One region of the Peribacillus sp. JNUCC41 genome, then DNA from elsewhere that is predicted to be linked to it. Evidence: riboswitches for the same ligand, from Rfam matches in the RefSeq annotation. Region 1 holds a riboswitch; the other holds the start of a gene.
What was found. A riboswitch is a leader RNA that binds a small molecule or an ion and turns the genes downstream of it on or off. The one in region 1 is predicted to bind S-adenosylmethionine.
Positions count from the first base shown of each region.

Region 2: another riboswitch for S-adenosylmethionine. It lies ahead of JNUCC41_RS11590 (sugar ABC transporter substrate-binding protein); the one in region 1 lies ahead of metK (methionine adenosyltransferase).

Region 1 is NZ_CP062163.1:1,203,777-1,208,278, forward strand. Features, by position in the region: gene metK (methionine adenosyltransferase) at 841-2,031, opposite strand; SAM riboswitch class I at 2,199-2,361, opposite strand; gene pckA (phosphoenolpyruvate carboxykinase (ATP)) at 2,792-4,378, shown strand.
Region 2 is NZ_CP062163.1:2,354,896-2,359,397, reverse strand. Features, by position in the region: gene JNUCC41_RS11600 (ABC transporter permease) at 1-84, opposite strand, end outside; gene JNUCC41_RS11595 (sugar ABC transporter ATP-binding protein) at 86-1,588, opposite strand; gene JNUCC41_RS11590 (sugar ABC transporter substrate-binding protein) at 1,646-2,758, opposite strand; SAM riboswitch class I at 2,875-2,980, opposite strand; gene JNUCC41_RS11585 (GTPase domain-containing protein) at 3,076-4,502, opposite strand, start outside.

The DNA of each region.
Region 1 (4,502 bases):
CTGCTCTTACTCCACGAGTAAACTGCTTTAATTCACGAGTAAAACGCTCAAACTTACGAGTAAATTCTACTAACTCACGAGTAAAACGCTACTTACGAGTAAACTGCTCTAATTCACGAGTAAATTCTACTAACTCACGAGTAAACTGCTCTAACTCACGAGTAAAACGCTCTAACTCACGAGTAAACTGCTTTAATTCACGAGTAAAACGCTCTAATTCACGAGTAAACTGCTCTTACTCACGAGTAAAACGCTCTTACTCACGAGTAAACTGCTACTAACTCACGAGTAAACTGCTCTAATTCACGAGTAAACTGCTACTAACTCACGAGTAAACTGCTCTTACTCACGAGTAAACTGCTCTAACTTACGAGTAAACTGCTCTAACTTACGAGTAAAACGCTCTAACTTACGAGTAAACTGCTCTACTCACGAGTAAACTGCTCTAACTCACGAGTAAAACGCTCTAACTCACGAGTAAACTGCTCTAATTCACGAGTAAACTGCTCTAATTCACGAGTAAACTGCTCTTACTCACGAGTAAACTGCTTTAATTCACGAGTAAAACGCTCAAACTTACGAGTAAATTCTACTAACTCACGAGTAAAACGCTACTTACGAGTAAACTGCTCTAATTCACGAGTAAACTGCTCTAACTCACGAGTAAAACGCTCTAACTCACGAGTAGTTGACCCAAACAAACTTGTAAACGCCCCTGACTCACGCGTATTGCACGTAAGTTGAATTTTTTTGGGATTTCTTGAATTATTCCCGCTGACGGCAAAATTAATCCATAAAAAAGGTGCCCCGCTAATTGCGGGACACCTTTTTTTATATGGATTACGCTTGTGCTTTTAATGTTTCTGCTTTGTCCGTGCGTTCCCATGGAAGATCGACATCTGTACGGCCAAAGTGTCCGTAGGCAGCTGTTTGTTTGTAGATCGGGCGACGAAGGTCAAGCATTTTGATGATACCTGCTGGACGAAGGTCGAAGTTAGCGCGAACTAGGTCAACAAGGACTTCTTCGCTAACTGTACCAGTTCCGAACGTATCAATTGAGATAGATACTGGCTCTGCAACACCAATTGCGTAGGCCAATTGAACTTCCGCTTTGTCGGCAAGTCCGGCTGCCACGATGTTTTTCGCAACATAACGAGCAGCGTATGCAGCAGAACGGTCAACTTTAGTAGCATCCTTACCAGAGAATGCACCGCCGCCGTGGCGAGCGTATCCGCCGTAAGTATCAACGATGATTTTACGTCCAGTAAGACCAGCATCCCCTTGAGGTCCGCCAATTACGAAACGGCCAGTCGGGTTGATGAAGTACTTAGTATCGGCATCGATCAATTCAGCTGGAACGACTGCCTCGATCACGTGTTCTTTTAGATCGGCTTGAATTTGTTCAAGCGTAATTTCTGCATCATGCTGTGTAGAGATAACGATCGTATCTACACGAACAGGAACGTTATTTTCATCATATTCCACAGTTACCTGTGTTTTACCATCAGGGCGCAGGTAAGCAAGAGTTTCATCTTTACGGACTTGAGCCAAGCGGAATGAAAGTTTATGCGCCAATGAAATCGGAAGCGGCATAAGCTCTTCTGTTTCATTACAAGCAAATCCGAACATAAGACCTTGGTCCCCTGCACCGATTGCATCGATTTCTTCCTCTGACATGTTTCCTTCACGAGCTTCCAATGCTTTATCGACACCAGCTGCGATATCGGCAGACTGCTCATCAATGGAACTCAACACTGCACAAGTTTCAGCATCGAAACCGTATTTCGCACGTGTGTAGCCAATTCCTTTAATCGTATCACGAACGATACGCGGAATATCTACGTAAGCGGAGGTTGTAATTTCACCGGCAACAAGTACAAGACCTGTAGTTACGCTAGTTTCACACGCAACACGTGCATTTGCATCCTTAGCTAGGATAGCATCTAAAATGGAATCTGAAATCTGATCACAAATTTTGTCCGGATGGCCCTCTGTAACAGATTCAGAAGTAAATAGACGTTTCTTTGACATCGTATTTCCTCCTTGGAAGTTAGTATGTTGCAGGCAAAAGCCTGAATTTTACGGAACTCGTTTCCCTCATTAGTTTCAACTATAGACACAGAATTACTTATTAAAAAACACAAAAACCTTCCCTGGCAAATGAGGAAAGGTTTAACATTCTGTCTTCTATCCTTTCACTCTTATCGTTCAAGGGTTTTTTACCTTGCTCAGGTTAGCACCATCACCACTATTCCTTGAAGACCTTCGCTTTATTTTCGGCGATCGATCTTGGAGTCAAGTTCAATATGGCAGGTTGCTGGGTTTCAAAGGGCCTGTCCCTCCACCAACTCGGGATAAGAGAATCCGTACAATTTAAGATATTATCGTATCTGGCTGGAACTTGTCAATGCTTTTCTAAAAAGATGATATCCATCCAGAATGGCGTTCATTTGAAAAAACATGTTGATGCAGCGTCCTAGAAGGGCTTACAATGCAAAATACGAATAGAAATGTTGTAAATTGCCATTAATAATAAAGTAATGAGCATCCGAAAAGGAACGACATCCTGACTTTCCCTTTAGCCATATATTGCTTACTTACTTCCTATTAAAATAAAATTATCTTCATGAAAGTTTATGCGGTAATCCTGAATCGGTTCCTGCCGGATTAAAATGATTAATGCAACTAACTGAAAATAATCACAAATTAAAAGAAATAGTATAGACTAATTAAATGAATGTGTTATACTAATTGTAATCTAAAAACTTAAACAAAGGAAGGTACCTCATATATGAATTCTGTAGACGTTTCTAATGAGTTACACCAATTATTAACAGGAAACAATGTGCAAACTCAACTTTCAGTTCCTCAATTGGTCGAAAAAGTATTAAGCAGAAATGAAGGCGTTCTAACATCCACCGGTGCGGTAAAAGCTGAAACTGGCAAATATACAGGTCGTTCACCTAAAGATAAATATATCGTTGAAGAAGCATCAGTTAAAGATAAAATCGATTGGGGTCCAGTGAACCAGCCAATTTCCGAAGATGTATTCAATAAACTATATAATAAAGTAGTTGACTACCTAAAAGCAAAAGAAGAGATTTTTGTTTTTAAAGGTTTCGCTGGTGCAGATGAATCATCACGTCTTCCGATCCGTGTTGTTAATGAATATGCTTGGCATAACCTTTTCGCCCATACTTTGTTCATCCGTCCAAACGAAGAGGAATTGAGAGGTCACGAAGCTGAATTCACAATCCTTTCTGCACCTAACTTCAAAGCAGACCCGGAAGTTGACGGAACTACATCCGAAACTTTCATCATCGTTTCATTTGAACGCCGTACCATCCTGATCGGCGGAACGGAATATGCAGGAGAAATGAAAAAATCGATCTTCTCGATCATGAACTACTTACTTCCAGAGGCTGGAATACTTCCAATGCATTGCTCTGCAAACGTAGGACGTGAAGGGGACGTCGCTTTATTCTTCGGTCTGTCCGGTACAGGCAAAACGACTTTGTCTGCAGACACGAGCCGTAAACTGATTGGCGATGACGAGCACGGCTGGTCTTCTAACGGCGTATTCAACATCGAAGGCGGCTGCTATGCGAAAACAATCAACCTTTCACGTGAAAAAGAACCACAAATTTTCGATGCGATCCGTTTCGGTGCCGTACTGGAAAATGTTGTTGTTGATCCGGATACACGCGAAGCGAACTATGATGACAGTTCATTGACTGAAAACACTCGTGCTGCTTACCAAATGCAAGCGATCGATAACATCGTGAACCCAAGTATTGCAGGACATCCAAATACAATCATTTTCTTGACAGCTGATGCTTCAGGCGTTTTGCCTCCAATCAGCAAGCTTTCCAAAGAACAGGCAATGTTCCACTTCCTAAGCGGATACACTAGTAAATTGGCTGGTACTGAAAGAGGCGTAACTTCACCGGAAGCTACATTCTCCACTTGCTTCGGTTCACCATTCTTACCGCTTCCAGCTACACGCTATGCCGAGATGCTTGGTGATAAAATCGACGAGCACAATGCAAAGGTATACCTTGTCAACACTGGATGGACTGGCGGTGCATATGGAACTGGAAGCCGTATGAAACTGGCTTACACCCGTGCAATGGTACAAGCTGCACTTGAAGGTGAATTAGCGAACATCGAAACGATCAAAGATGATATCTTCGGTTTGGATATCCCGCTTCATGTTCCTGGTGTTCCTGATGAAGTGCTTCAACCAATCAAGACTTGGGCAGATCCTGCAGCCTATAAAGAAGCAGCAACAGACCTTGCCGCTCAATTCCGTGCAAACTTCAAGAAATTCAAAAGCGTTCCAAGTGAAATCGAAGAACTTGGCGGACCGACAGCTTAATAAATTTCACACAAAAGGATCAAGCTCTTGGCTTGGTCCTTTCAGTTTGTCGACAAGAAAGTATCTCTTCCCGAACCAAGAATATGTTTTCCTTCATGGTTTCTTTATTAAGCAAAATAGGGCG
Region 2 (4,502 bases), 1.2 Mb from region 1:
TGTGCCGTATTTATAGAAAAAGTCGAAAAGTTCCGGCCTTTTTTTCGCTTTCGCTGTCTGTGTAACAGGAATGGGTATGCTCATCCTATTTTCCTCCTGTTGAATAGAATAGTAGTTCTTCTTCATTCGTTTTGCTAGTTTCTAATTCGATGACAGTGCTCCCGTCATATAACACATATGTCCGGTTGGTAATGCCCATGATTTCGGAAAGCTCGGATGATGCATAAATGACCGCTTTCCCATTCCTTGCAAGCTTTGCAATCAATTCGAATATATCCTTCTTGGCTCCAACATCGACCCCTTTCGTTGGTTCATCGAATATGTATACATCCGCATCGGCCATAAGCCATTTTCCGATGGCAACTTTTTGCTGGTTACCACCTGAAAGGTTTTCGACATTTACTTCCCCTGAAGGAGTTTTAATGCCGAGACTTGAGATCATTTCCTTCGCCTTTTCCTTTTCCGCCTTACGATCCACGAAACTGAACGTCTTGCAGAATTTGCCGAGGCTGGCTGCAGTCAAGTTCGCCGAGACTGATTCCTGAACGAGGACCCCTTCTTTCCTGCGTTCCTCAGGTACAAGTGCCAGACCGCTTTTTACTGCTTCGTGCGGTGATTTCAAAGAAAGCTTACGACCATTCAGGACCACTTCCCCCGCTGTAATCGAAGTATGACCGAAAAGGGTTTTACAGAGCTCCGTTTTTCCCGCTCCGACTAACCCTGCCAAGCCGATTATCTCGCCTGCTTTAACATTCAGATTGACATTCTTGACTTTCTCGGCATCTGACAATCCGCTCACTTCCAGAATGACGTCTCCGATCGAAGCATTCACTTCTGGAAATTGGTCATCCATGGTTTTACCGAGCATATTCTCTACCACTTCGTTACGGGTCATGTCCTCCTTCTTTCGACAAGTGACACGCTCCCCATTTCTCATGATTGTAATTTCCTCACAGATTTCAAAAATCTCAGGCAGACGATGTGAAATGAAAATGATTCCAACGCCTTTTTGCTTTAATTCATTTACAATTCGAAAAAGTTCTGTCGTCTCCGTATGACTTAACGGAGCAGTTGGCTCATCGAGAATCAGGAATTTGCAATCTGTCGAAACGGCCCTTGCTATCAGGACCATCTGTTTTTCAGCCAAGGTAAGATCTCTTACCAGCTTTTTCGAAGGGACACGAATTTTCATATCTTCAAGAATATAAGAGGCTCGTTTGTGCAGCTCTTTCCATTGGATCCTCTGTTTTTTTTCCATGTTTTGGACCATATCGTTCAACATTACATTTTCGCCAACCGTTAAGTAAGGGATGAGGGCTGTATCCACTTCCTGATAAACAATTTGAATGCCTTGTTCCTGAGCCGCTTTTGGCGAGCGGATATCCTGCCTCATCCCATCAATGAAAATGTCACCTGAATAATGAACATGGGCTCCCGATAAAACTTTCATTAACGTCGATTTTCCTGCTCCGTTTGCACCGACCAATGCGTGGGCTGTCCCTGATTGTACGGAAAAACCAACTTCACTCAGCGCCTTCACCCCTGGAAATTCAATCGAAATCCTCTTCATTTCTAGTTTCGTGCCCATGTCCATTCCCCCTTATTGAACAGACACTCCCTTCTACTTGAAAGAGAGTGTCTCTTTTTACTTTTTATAATGATCTTTCAAAACTTTCATCCAATCTTCTTCAAATTCCGTAGATTCACCCCAGCCATCGACAATACCAGACAGATTTGCCATGTTTACCGCTTCTTTTGAAGCTTGGACTTGCTTTTGTGAAATAAGTGAAGCCTCTAAGTCATAGGTTTGCGGAGTATCTTCGCCCGCTAATTTTTTAGCCAATATCCTCATATTCACTGCACCGATCAGCTTGGGATCGACCGCTGCCGTGTAGGACCATGAGCTATCAGCCGATTGGATTTCCTGGAGATCTGCGTTAGATACATCAATACCATATATCTTCACTTCATCGCGGCCCGCTTCTTTAATCGCCCGGGCTGCACCGATGGCAAAGGCATCCCATGTTGCGAAAATGGCATCCAATTTACCTTTAGGGTATTTATTCAGCATTGCGGCTACAGCATTTTGTGTCTGAACCGAAGTATCAGCAGATGCCACCCCGAATCTTTCGACTTCTTTAATCCCAGGATTTTCTTTTAGTTTTTCCTGATAGACTGCATTTCTTCTTACCATTGGTGGGAAACCATCCACCCAAAGATAGGCAATTGCCGCTTCACCTTTCTGCTCTTTTAACAGTTTATCAAAAGCCAATGTTGCCAACGCTTCATCATCCTGTGAAGTTAATGTCACGCCATCAATTTTAGATAGTTCGCCTATTGAATCGAACGTGACAACGCTTTTACCTGAATCAACCAACTTTTGAACGTCATTCACAGTTGCTGCATCATCACCATGGGAAATGATATACCCATCGTAATCTTCCTCCAAAGCCTGCGCTATCGCATCATGAAATTTAGCCGTATCACCATTGGCTGTATATGTATCCACTTGAAATCCCAGTGCTTCTCCTTCTTCCTTCGCCCCCGCCAGGTATTGGGCCGTATGATCATCACCGCCAATTTTACGGATCACTTTGATCTTGGCTCCATCCCCATCTGCAAATCTTTCCGGTACATTTTCAAATGATACTTTTTCTTCTTTCTTCGATTCTGTGGAACTCTGCCCAGTGGAGCACCCCGTTAAAAGCAAAGCCGAAGCGATGGCTGAAATGAATATTCCTTTAATAGACCTTCTCATCTTGTTTTCCCTCCATATTTTCAATTTAGTCTTATCAGTTTAGTTGGTGTAAATCCCAAAATAAAAACCTCTCTAATATAGAGAGGTTTAATCAGCTGTTTTGCAGACTTGTCCCTCTCTTATCTGTCAAAACATTTCTGTTTTGCAGGATTTAGCACCAATTCCTAATGGAACGGTTGCTGGGCATCTTAGGGCCAGTCCCTCCGCCACTCTTGATAAGAGATATATTGTGTTACGTTTTCGTAATTATCACTTTATAGGGATATAGTCATAAAGTCAATAGATTTTTGAATATTTGAAATGTTCCCTGATATTTTTTATTTTCTTTGAAGTTGGGCTAGACGCTTTTTCTCGATTTTTTCAAGCCTCTCCAACTGCCTTAATTTCACTTCGAACAAAGTGATTGGGTCACGGTAAACTTCCGGATTTTCTTTCATATGTTCCAATGCAGCCTGGTAGTCTTTTATCTCGGTCTGCGTTTGTTCAATCGTTTTTTGAAGTAAGGCAAATGAACTGCGATAGAAAAGTGAGATGTCCCGATCCAAAGATTTTTCAAACAATCCAAATTGGGTAAGGAAACGTTCCGTGATCATTTCTGCAACATCCAGGTAGTCTTCACTTTCCAGATATTTCTTATAACGATTGTACATATTGGCTTTATTTTGCGGTATCGCCCCAAACAGCTTCCCTGCTCCTTTAAGCAGCAATTGTGATGGAGTCCTGCGCAAAAGGATATTAACGTTTTCGATGCGGATACTGCTTGTCATCCGATCGGCATCACGGCGCCAGTCATCCAATACTCTGAAGTCACCTGCAAGCGTAATCCGTTCTTCTTTGTATAATTCATTGAATCCGGCACTCATCTCATCCATAAACTGCTGGCTTTGTGAGAACTCCATTTGGGAACTGGCAATCCAGTCTTGTAGAGAACGATAATATTGAGGCATGATCTTATCAGAAATGAAGTTTTGAATCCGCTCATTCATTTCTTCGTTTAACTGTACATGGACTTGGCTGAAATCACTGCTTTCCGTTAATGATTTAGAACAATCCTTCAGTAATTCAGGAATTTTAGTAGAAAGCTGATTTTTCACTTCATCCTTAAGCAGACGATACGACCTTATGATATTTTCACTTTTTTCTTTTTCCAAATCAGCCAGTTGATTGACCGCCCCATTCAGTTTGACTTCCATCTGTTCATTCCAAGAGATGGAATGCTCGCATTTCCGCTCATTGGCTGCCCGTTTTTCTAACAGATAAGATAAAGTTTTACGAATGAATGCAAGGATTTTCTCAGATCTTCTTTCCTTCCAATTCTCATCTTGGTAATTCGATTGAAGGAAGGCTGAAAGGTCCTTCAATTGTTGCTTGCTATCATAAAGTTTGGAGAAAGCGAATACTTTCGCATTCGGGAAATATGCATTCACTTTATCCCATGTTTCGTCTTCCATCCGGACTGCGACCTGATCACTGTATATCGTATCCATTTTATTTAATAAGAAATGAATCGGCAGTTTCGGAGCCATCATTTGAATTTCCAATAACAGATCCCGTTCGCTGCCGGTGAAAGGCGCCCGGGCGTCCAGGACGAACATCAGTCCATCACTGCCATGTAAATACCCTTGGAAATCGGATTCCACGCTTTTTTCCCCATTGAACCCCGGTGTATCCAATAATCGCAGACCATTATTTCTTAGGTAGTCACTTATGATTGTCACATCAACAATAGTCCCGCGCTGGCGGC